DNA from 3 places in the Nonomuraea monospora genome. Region 1 is predicted to be linked to each of the others. Evidence: riboswitches for the same ligand, from Rfam matches in the RefSeq annotation. Region 1 holds a riboswitch; each other region holds the start of a gene.
What was found. A riboswitch is a leader RNA that binds a small molecule or an ion and turns the genes downstream of it on or off. The one in region 1 is predicted to bind cyclic di-AMP.

Region 1 (3,267 bases):
GAGTTACAAGCTCGGTGAGGACGTCACCTCCTGGCCCGGCCTCTTCAACAGCAACGACCCCAACGCCATGCTCTCGGGCTGGGCGGTCGCCGGGCAGCTCTCGCAGGAGCGCGCCGAGAAGCTGGCCGCCTTCGACCGTGAGAACAAGGGGCTGAAGGTCGAGCGCGACAAGGCCGAGGTGGCGCTGGACGACGCGGAGAAGGAGCGCGACTCCGTCGAGAAGGAGCGCGCCGAGATCCGCAAGCTGATCGCCCAGCAGAAGAAGCTGCTGGACAAGCTGGGTGCGTACAACCCCGGCAACCCCAACAGCACGGGCATCAAGTACACCGGGTCGGCCTCCGGCAGCGCCGCCGCGGCGCTGCGGTTCGCGTACGCGCAGGTGGGCAAGCCGTACATCTACGGCGGAACGGGGCCGCGCGGCTTCGACTGCTCCGGCCTGACGCAGGCGGCCTGGGCGGCGGCGGGAGTCTCGCTGCCGCGGACGACGTGGCAGCAGTGGGCGTGGGGGGCCAGCCGCAAGGTGTCGCTCGACGCGCTGCAGCCCGGCGACCTGATCTTCAGTGAAGGGCTCGGACACGTCAGCATCTACGCGGGTAACGGGCAGATCGTCCACGCGCCGCAGACCGGCGACGTCGTCAAGGTCGTCAAGCTCTCCGCCTACGGCCGTTCCCTGGTCGGAGCCATCCGCCCGTAGTCGCGGAGCCCGTTTCGGCCTGCTCTCGCGCGCATTTCCGGCCATCTACGATTCGGCATCGTAGATGGCTTTTCCATGCGCGGGAGCGCTCCCAGTGGCGTGGCTCACGTTTAAACCGTGTCAAATGTGACTTAGGTGACAATTGACGCCTGACAACCAGGCCGATCCGGAAGTGTGAGCAGGGTCACATTATGGTAACAGAACCTGGTGTTCCAGCAGGGGTTTCCGTCTTGACTGACCTCCCTATCTGATCTTTACAACCTGACTCACCCTTTGCCGATCCTTGACCTTTCGGCGTACCTTCTGGCGTCGTCGCGGTGCACAAGCCATGTCGCCGCGAACCCGCATCGGTCCCTCCCGATGTGAGACAGATAAAGATCCGCCGGCCGCTCCCCCGAGCATCCCCACATCATTCGATCGGGGCACGCGGCCTGCCGAATCCGTGCAGCCAGGAGCACGGAGCCGGGGACCCAGCGATCCCAATTCCCCAAGGGATCAGGGGTGAATCGGCGCGCCCATCGCGCCGTAGGGCGACTTCCACGCCCGAATCCGTCAGCTAACCCGGTAGGCGTTCGTGGAAGACACAAGGAGCAATCCTGTCTAATCCCCTGCAGAACCCCCGCCTGTCCCGCCTTGCCCTGAGTGGCGTAGCACTCACGATGACCGTGACGGCCGGAGGTCTGATCCTCCATGCCCCAACGGCTCAGGCGGAGACGACGAGCGAAGCGGCCACTCTGACGACGGTGAAGGCGCGAACCACCGCCAAGACGTCCCAGAAGGCCACGACGGCCCAGCTAAAGGCCGCCAAGCTCGCCCGGCAGAAAGCGAAGGCCCGCAAGGCCGTCGCCGTGGCCAAGAACCAGATCGGTGACCCGTACCGGTACGGAGGCACAGGGCCTGGTTCGTTTGACTGCTCCGGTCTCGTCCAGTTCGCCTGGAAGAAGGCCGGCGTCAAGCTCCCGCGCGTGGCGAGCAGCCAGTTCGCCCGCACCAGACAGAAGGTCTCCTGGCGCAACCTGAAGCCCGGTGACCTGATGTTCTTCAGCGGGCTCGGCCACGTGGGCATGTACGTCGGCAAGGGCAAAATGATCCACTCGCCGCGGACAGGTGAACGGGTACGCATCGACAAGCTGAGCGGATGGCGCCGATCGTCCTTCGTCGGCGCAGTTCGTCCCGGCATGTGAAGAAGCCCCGTCCGGATTCTTGGAGTATTTCCTGGATTCGGACGGGGCTCTCGCACGTCCGGCGCCCGCACGCGGGCAGGGGCACTACGATCGGGCATCGTGTTCGAGCAGGTGAGCCGGCGAGCCGTGGTGGCGGGCCTCCTGCTCCTCGTTCCCGCCGCCGCCACCCCGCTGCCGGACGCCCCCATCCTCCCTCCCGAGCTGCGCGACCTGTGGCCGGGGCGGCGCACGGCCGTCAGCCGCGGAGGCCGCGCCACCGTCGTGGCCCCCGCAACCGTCGCGGCCCCTGCAAACGTCGTGGCCCCTGCAACCGCCCGGCGCGAACCGCTCGACGAGCTGGCGCGCGGGGCCGACGCCGCGGGCGCGCGGGTCTCGGCCGTGCTCGGCAGGCCCGTACGCCCCCTGATCGTCCTGCCGGAGTCGGATCGCGACGCCGCCCGCCTGGCCGGGGCCGCACGGCTCGACGGGCTGGCCGCCGTGGCCGACGGCGGGCGCGTGATCGTCGTGCCGGAGGCGTTCGCCACGCTCAGCCGCATCGGCAGGGACGTGGTGCTGACCCACGAGCTGACCCACGTCGTGGCCGGCACGGAAGGGCTGCCCGTCTGGCTGTACGAGGGTTTCGCCGACTACGTCGGCTACCGCGACGCCGGACTGCCCGTGAAGACCGCCGCCGCCGAACTGGCCGCCGAGGTGCGCGCCGGACGGCTGCCGAACGCTTTGCCCGGACCTGCGGCTTTCGCGGCGGACGGGCGCGACCCGGACCGGCTCGCCCGGGCGTACCAGGAGGCCTGGCTGGCGTGTCGCTTCCTCGCTGACCGCTTCGGTGAGGGGACCCTGGTGTGGCTCTACCGTGCGGCCCGGGCCAGAGGCGTCGATCAGGCGCTCGCCTCGCTGGGGCTCTCCGTCGCCATACTGACGGCACGGTGGCGCGCGTACGTGCGGGATCAGCTCGGGTGAAGGGGAGGCAGATGAGCGATCGAGAAGACATCGGCGACGCGACACGGGAAGAGGAGGTGACGGACGGGGCGATGGCCGCCGTCTGCGCGGCCGGCCATCCGGACGAGGACGCGGCAGGCGGCGAGCGCGCCGGTCCCCGGGAGACGGCGGCGGCATCGGAGACGGCGTTCTCCCCGGAGCCGGTGGCACCGGAGACGGTCGCGTCGGCAGGCGGGGCCGGGGGCGAGCGCCGGGCGGAGGCGGCGGAATCGGAGGACGCCGCGTCCACGCGCCCGGCGGCCATCGCGCTGATCCTCCTGGGCCTGGTGATCCTGGCCGTGACCGCGTTCAGCACCCCTTGGCAGGTCCTGTCCGGCGGCCCGCCCGACCCGGCGCGCGACTTCAGCGCCGCCCAGCTCGCCAGGGCGCGGGCGTTCGACGCGGCCACCACCC
Region 2 (3,267 bases), on a different contig from region 1:
GAGAAGGTGTTCGTGACCACCAAGCTGTGGAACGGCGACCACGGCCGCGCCGAGGCCGCCTTCGACGAGAGCCTCACCAGGCTGGGCCTCGACCACGTCGACCTGTTCCTGATCCACTGGCCGGTGCCGCAGCAGGACAAGTACGTGCAGGCGTGGAAGGCGATGGAGAAGATCTACCGTGACGGCCGGGCCAGGGCCATCGGGGTCTCCAACTTCACGGTGCAGACGCTCACCCGGCTCATGGAGGAGACCGGCATCACGCCCGCGCTCAACCAGATCGAGCTCCACCCGTACCTGCAGCAGCGCGAGATGCGCGCCTTCCACGAGGCCAACGGCATCCTCACCGAGGCCTGGAGCCCGCTCGGGCAGGGCCAGGGGCTGCTCGCCGACCCCGCGCTGGCGGTGCTGTCGGGCAAGTACGGCAAGACGCCCGCGCAGATCGTGCTGCGCTGGCACCTGCAGCTCGGCAACGTGGTGATCCCGAAATCCGTCACGCCCGCGCGGATCAAGGAGAACATCGACGTGTTCGACTTCATCCTCGACACCGAGGACATGTCGGCCATCGGCGCGCTGAACAAAGGACAGCGACTGGGGCCGGATCCCGACACGTTCAACATGACCTGAGTGACGGGCGTGACATTTGTGACGCCGCGCCCTTAATTACATATCCCCCCATAACCCTTCCTTTACCCGCCCTATAACATCGCCGACGTGCGAGATTTCACTTGGGGAATTGCGGCCACCGGCGGTATCGCCCGTACCGTGGGGGCCGCCATCGCGGCGGAGCCCCGCATGCGGGTGGCCGCCGTCGGCTCACGGAGCCTGGCCAGGGCGCAGGCCCTGGCCGCCACGCTGGGGGCGGAGTCGGCGTACGGCTCCTACGAGCAGTTGTGCGCCGACCCGGGGGTGGACGCGATCTACGTGGCCACCCCGCACGCGCAGCACCTGGAGGTCGCCGAGCCGGCCATCGCCGCAGGTAAAGCCGTGCTCTGCGAGAAGCCGCTGGCCGCCACCGTGGACGACGCGGAGAAGATGGTGCGCCTGGCGCGCGAGGCGGGCGTGTTCCTGATGGAGGCCATGTGGATGCGGTTCAACCCGCTCATCCGGCTCATCGCGGACGATCCGCGCTTCGGCGCGCTCCGCTCGGTGCAGGCCACGTTCGGCTTCGCCGCGCCCTACGACCCCGCCCACCGGCTGTGGGCTCCGGAGCTGGGCGGCGGCGCCCTGCTCGATCTGGGGATCTACCCGTTCGGGCTGGCCCAGCTCATCCTGGGCATGCCCGCTGACCTGCGCATCACCGGATCCCTGGCCCCCAGCGGGGTGGACGCGGAGGCGGCCGGGGCATTGCTCTACCCCGGCGGCCGACACGCTCTCGTGGCCGCCTCATTGCTCGGGAATTACCCGAACACCGCCTGTGTTGTAGGTACTCAGATGCGGGCGGACATCCCGGCGCCGTTCTGGGCTCCGCAGCGGATCGTTCTCACCGGGCCCTCCATGGAGCCGGAAGAGCATGTGCTCGATCCGGCGGACAACGGATATGCCGGAGAGCTACGTGAAGTCCGCGCCGCCACGGCCGAAGGCAGGACCGAATCCTCGATCATGCCTCTTGACGAATCCCTTGCCATGATGGGGCTTCTGGCCGACGCTCGCAGGCAGATTGCCTAGCTGAGCTTTTATGGATTTGTAATCCTCTTGCCTCATGTATTACCTTATGGGGCATCTCGGGACATAAGTCCGGTTTGTCCGGCTATGTCTGACCATCGCACGAAACATCGCAGGATCGTCCTGCGACCGCTGAATCCGCCTCCGCGCGGAACCGGGGACCCATGTCTTTGGGGCGAATCGGCACTCCGGTGCCGTAGGGCAGCTTCCACGCCCGAGCCCGTCAGCTAACCCGGTAAGCGGCATGGAAGCAAGGAGCACCTCCCTCGATGGCCATGAACCGTATCAACGCTGTGTCGAAGAGCAACATCGCCCGCGCCGCCCTCGGCGTCACCGTCATCGCCTCCGCCCTCGGCGCGAACGCCATGACGGCCAACGCCGACACCGCCACGGGCGTCGCCGCGGCCACCGCCGCCAAGCACCCCGCCACCGCCCTCGCCGCCCACAAGGCCGGCGCGGCGGACAACGACCGCACCGAGACCAAGATCACCGTCACCGCTGACCAGGTCCTGGCCATGGCCAAGGCCCAGGTCGGCACCTCCGAGAACTCCTACGGCGGCGGCACCAAGTTCCAGCAGTGGTACGCCGGCTCCCAGCGCGCCGGCGAGACCGTCGCCCGCGACGGCGGCAGCCGCTCCGCGTACCTGAACGCCGCCTGGTGCTCGATGTTCGTCTCCTGGGTCGGCGAGCAGACCGGCGCCCGCCCGCAGGTCGGCTGGGACGCCTACACCGTCGCCCACGCCAAGTGGTTCGCCGCCAACCACCGCTGGGGCACCACCGCCAAGCCCGGCGCCGTCGTGTTCTTCGCCTGGGACGGCGGCAAGAGCCTGAGCGACATCCAGCACGTCGGGTTCGTCGTCAAGGACAACCAGAACGGCACCATCTCGACGGTCGAGGGCAACACCGGCAACGGCAAGGTCGAAGAGCGTGTCCGGCCGAAGTCGCAGGTCGTGGGGTACGGGTACCCGCAGTACGCCGGCTGACCGGAACGTTCCAGGCTTCCTGCCCCTTGCCGTAGTGCGATCAGCGCGCGTCCCCTCCGGGGGGCGCGCGCTCTCGCATTTCCTGGCTAGTTCAGGACCACACCCGGTCGAGGAAGCCGGCGATGAGCGGCGCGATCTCCGCCAGGTGCGTCTCCAGCGCGAAGTGCCCCGTGTCGAACAGGTGCAGCTCGGCCCCCGGCACGTCACACAGGTAGGCGCGGGCCCCCGGCTCGGGGAAGAACGGGTCGTCACGGCCCCACGCGATGAGCGTCGGCGGGGTGTGCGAGCGCAGCCACGCCTGCCACGCCTCGTACCGCTCCACGTTCGTGTGATAGTCGAAGGCCAGCGCGACCTGCGCCTCCTTCCGGCCCGGCAGGTCGAGGAAGTACTGGTCGAGTATCCAGCCGTCCGGGGCTACCACGGCGGGGTCGGGCACGCCCGTCTCGTACTGGCCGCGCGTGCCGTCCAGGGTGAGCAGGTCGCGGATCGCCTGCTCGGCGCCCGGGATCTCCGGCCGCAGCGCGACGAAGTCCCTGGCCGCGCCGGACAGGCCCTCGGTGTAGGCGTTGCCGTTCTGCACCACCAGCCCGGCGATCCACTCCGGGTGCCGCCCGGCCAGCCG
Region 3 (3,267 bases), on a different contig from region 1:
AAGAGGCGATCGCGCGGCACGCCGCCACGCTGGTGCGTCCCGGCACGGCCGTGGCGCTGTCGGCGGGCACCACCACGTGGGCGCTGGCCCGCCACCTGATCGGCGTGCCCGAGCTGACCGTGATCACGAACTCGATCCCGGTGGCCGACGTCTTCCACCGCAACCCGCGCGCCGACCGCACGGTGGTGCTGACGGGTGGCGTGCGCACGCCGTCCGACGCGCTGGTGGGCCCCGTCGCCGTGGCCGCGATCCGCCGCCTGCACGTGGACACGCTGTTCCTGGGCGTGCACGGGATGAGCGTGCGCGCCGGCTTCACCACTCCCAACCTGCTGGAGTCCGAGACCGACAGGGAGCTGGTGACGGCCGCGACCCGGCTGGTCGTCCCGGCCGACCACACGAAGTGGAACACGGTCGGCATCAGCACCATCGCCGAGCTGAGTGAGGCCGACGTGGTCATCAGCGACGCGGGGCTGCCGGAGGACGCACGCACCGAGCTGGCCGAACGGGCCGGAGAACTGATCATCGCGGAGGGCACCCCTTGAAGCGCACCATCACCCATCTGGCCGACGGTCGGGAGCTGATCTACTTCGACCGGCGCGACGACGCCGACAGGAGCGCGATCGACCGGCGGACGCTCGACCCCCGGCCGGTGGCCTCCGAGCTGCGCTACGACCCGCTGACGGAGGAGTGGATCGCGATGGCCGGGCACCGGCAGACGCGCACGTTCCTGCCGACCGGCGGCACGGCCGAGTGCCCGCTGTGCCCGTCGTCCGACACGCGTTCGACGGAGATCCCGGCCTACGACTACGACGTGGTGGTGTTCGAGAACCGGTTTCCGTCCTTCTCCACCAATTTCGGGGCCTACGGGGAGCCGGGCGGCCTGAGCGAGGTCCGTCCTGGCGTGGGCAGGTGTGAGGTGGTGTGCTTCACCTCCGATCACGACTCCTCCTTCTCCAAGCTGTCCGACTCGCAGGTGGAGCTGGTCATGGAGGCGTGGGCCGACAGGACGGCGGAGCTGTCCCAGATCGAGGGCGTGGAGCAGGTGTTCTGCTTCGAGAACCGGGGTGAGGAGATCGGCATCACGCTGGCCCACCCGCACGGCCAGATCTACGCCTACCCCTACGTCACGCCCAGGACCAAGCTGCAGCTCGCCGCCGCCGGCCGCTACACCGGGGGCAACCTGTTCGCCGACGTGCTGGCCGCCGAGCGGGAGGCGGGCACGCGGGTGGTGGCGGGCAACGAGCTGTGGACGGCGTTCGTGCCGGCCGCCGCGCGCTGGCCGTTCGAGGTGCACCTCTACCCGAACCGGCGGGTGCCCGACCTGGCGGCGCTGACCGAGGAGGAGCGGGCGGCGTTCGCGCCGCTGTACACCTCGGTGCTGCGCGCGTTCGACGGGCTGTTCGGCCTGGTGATGCCGTACATCGCGGCCTGGCACCAGGCGCCGGTGCGGCAGGGCAGGGAGCTGGGCTACCTGCACATGGAGCTGTTCAGCATCAGGCGGGCGGCGAACAAGCTCAAGTTCCTGGCCGGCTCGGAGTCGGCGATGGGCGCGTTCGTGAACGACGTGCTGCCGGAGGAGGCGGCCCGCCTGATTCGATCACAGATTGATCACTAATAGATTTCTACTTAAGGTCGCATGACTCGTGATCTACCACTAATATCCCCATATGCACCGGCCGTAACGGCCCGGTAGCAGGCCTAATCCCGGGCGAGGCGCCCGGGAGCCGGGGACCCAAACCGCACCTGGGGTGAATCCGCTACGGCGGTAGGGAAGCGCACTCCCATGCCCGAACCCGTCAGCTAACCCGGCCGGCAGAGGGAGAGGAACATCTACGTGGCGGCTTCGTCCCCCGCGATCCTGGCCATCGGCCTCTTCACCGCCACCGCCGTCGCCCTGTCGGCCACCCCCGCGGCAGCCGCGGCGCCCAAGCCGTCGGAAGCCGAGCTCCGCGCCCAGCTCAAGCAGCTCAACAGCAAGGTCGACAAGCTGATCGAGCAGTACAACCTCAAGCGCGTCGAGCTGGCCGAGGCGCAGGACGCCGCCAAGGCCGCCGCGGCCAAGGCGTCCACCGCGGAGCAGACGCTGGCCGCCGCCGAGCAGCGGGTCGCCGACATCGCCCGCCTGCGCTACCAGAACGGCGACCCCTCCGCGCTGCCCGGTTTCATGCTCCCCACGGACGCCGGCACCGCGGCGCTGCTCGAACAGCTCACCGCCGAGCAGCAGGCGCTCGTCGCGACCGTGGCCAAGGCCCGCGACGACAAGAAGAAGGCCAGCCAGGAGGCCGCCGCGCTGACCACCAAGATCAAGGCGGACGCGGCCAAGGTGGAGGAGCAGCGCGACGAGGCCGAGGACGTCATCGACGACATCAAGGACAAGCTCCAGGATCTCGTCCCCGTCGCGACGGGCCGCAACTCCAACGGCACCTGGGCGCCCCAGCTGCCCACCGGCTCCGACAACATCACCGCCCGCACCCGGCTGATGAAGGCGCAGGTGGCGAAGAACTTCTCGCTGCCGTTCACGGTCGGCTGCTTCCGCTCCGGCTCCAGCGGCGAGCACCCGCTGGGCCGGGCCTGCGACTTCATGATGAGCACGGGCGGCTCGATGCCCTCGGCCGCGAACAACGCGCTCGGCGACCGCATCGCGGCCTGGGCGATCCAGAACAAGGACAAGCTGGGCGTCAAGTACGTGATCTGGAAGCAGCGCATCAACCAGGGCTCAGGCTGGCGCGCGATGTCCGACCGTGGCAGCGTCACCGAGAACCACTTCGACCACGTGCACATCTCGATGAACTAAGAGGCGGCGCACGCCGACGGACAGAGCTTGGCCTCGGGGTAACGCGGTGACGGCTCGTCCAGGATCGGCTGCCGCAGCCCCTTCAGGTGCCGGTCGAGGAAGGCCGCCACGTACGTGCGGGTCAGCTCGGCGGCGCGCTCACCGGACAGCGTTCCGCTGACGGGCGTGACGCCGAGCGCGCCCTGCAGCAGCGGCCCGTCGGTGAAGGACTGGTGCTCCGCGCCTGTCAGCACGATCCACCGCTTCCACCCGGTCAGCAGCTTCCAGTCGCGCTCCCACGACAGGTCCCGGCCGCCGGGCACGTGCTGCGGCGTGCCCAGGAACAGGAACGGCCGCGAGAGCCCGCTCTTCGGGATGCGGGCGTAGGTGGTGCCGTCCATGTCGATGCCCGCGCGGATCCGCGGGTCGGCCAGCATGGACGCGACGCTGCTCGCCCCGCCGATCGACTGGCCGACCATGGCGATCTTGCCGCG

Region 2: linked by a shared signal. The riboswitch ahead of ABD331_RS23115 (CHAP domain-containing protein) and the one ahead of ABD331_RS32930 (C40 family peptidase) in region 1 are both predicted to bind cyclic di-AMP.
Region 3: linked by a shared signal. The riboswitch ahead of ABD331_RS09105 (coiled-coil domain-containing protein) and the one ahead of ABD331_RS32930 (C40 family peptidase) in region 1 are both predicted to bind cyclic di-AMP.

What each region holds. Positions count from the first base shown of each region.
Region 1 is NZ_BAAAQX010000019.1:203,943-207,209, forward strand. Features, by position in the region: gene ABD331_RS32925 (C40 family peptidase) at 1-694, shown strand, start outside; cyclic di-AMP (ydaO/yuaA leader) riboswitch at 1,117-1,280, shown strand; gene ABD331_RS32930 (C40 family peptidase) at 1,354-1,878, shown strand; gene ABD331_RS32935 (gluzincin family metallopeptidase) at 1,978-2,835, shown strand; gene ABD331_RS32940 (M48 family metallopeptidase) at 2,847-3,267, shown strand, end outside.
Region 2 is NZ_BAAAQX010000011.1:187,277-190,543, forward strand. Features, by position in the region: gene ABD331_RS23105 (aldo/keto reductase) at 1-624, shown strand, start outside; gene ABD331_RS23110 (Gfo/Idh/MocA family protein) at 712-1,665, shown strand; cyclic di-AMP (ydaO/yuaA leader) riboswitch at 1,783-1,919, shown strand; gene ABD331_RS23115 (CHAP domain-containing protein) at 1,932-2,645, shown strand; gene ABD331_RS23120 (alpha/beta fold hydrolase) at 2,737-3,267, opposite strand, start outside.
Region 3 is NZ_BAAAQX010000004.1:16,269-19,535, forward strand. Features, by position in the region: gene ABD331_RS09095 (DeoR/GlpR family DNA-binding transcription regulator) at 1-542, shown strand, start outside; gene galT (galactose-1-phosphate uridylyltransferase) at 539-1,615, shown strand; cyclic di-AMP (ydaO/yuaA leader) riboswitch at 1,686-1,829, shown strand; gene ABD331_RS09105 (coiled-coil domain-containing protein) at 1,835-2,794, shown strand; gene ABD331_RS09110 (alpha/beta hydrolase family protein) at 2,791-3,267, opposite strand, start outside.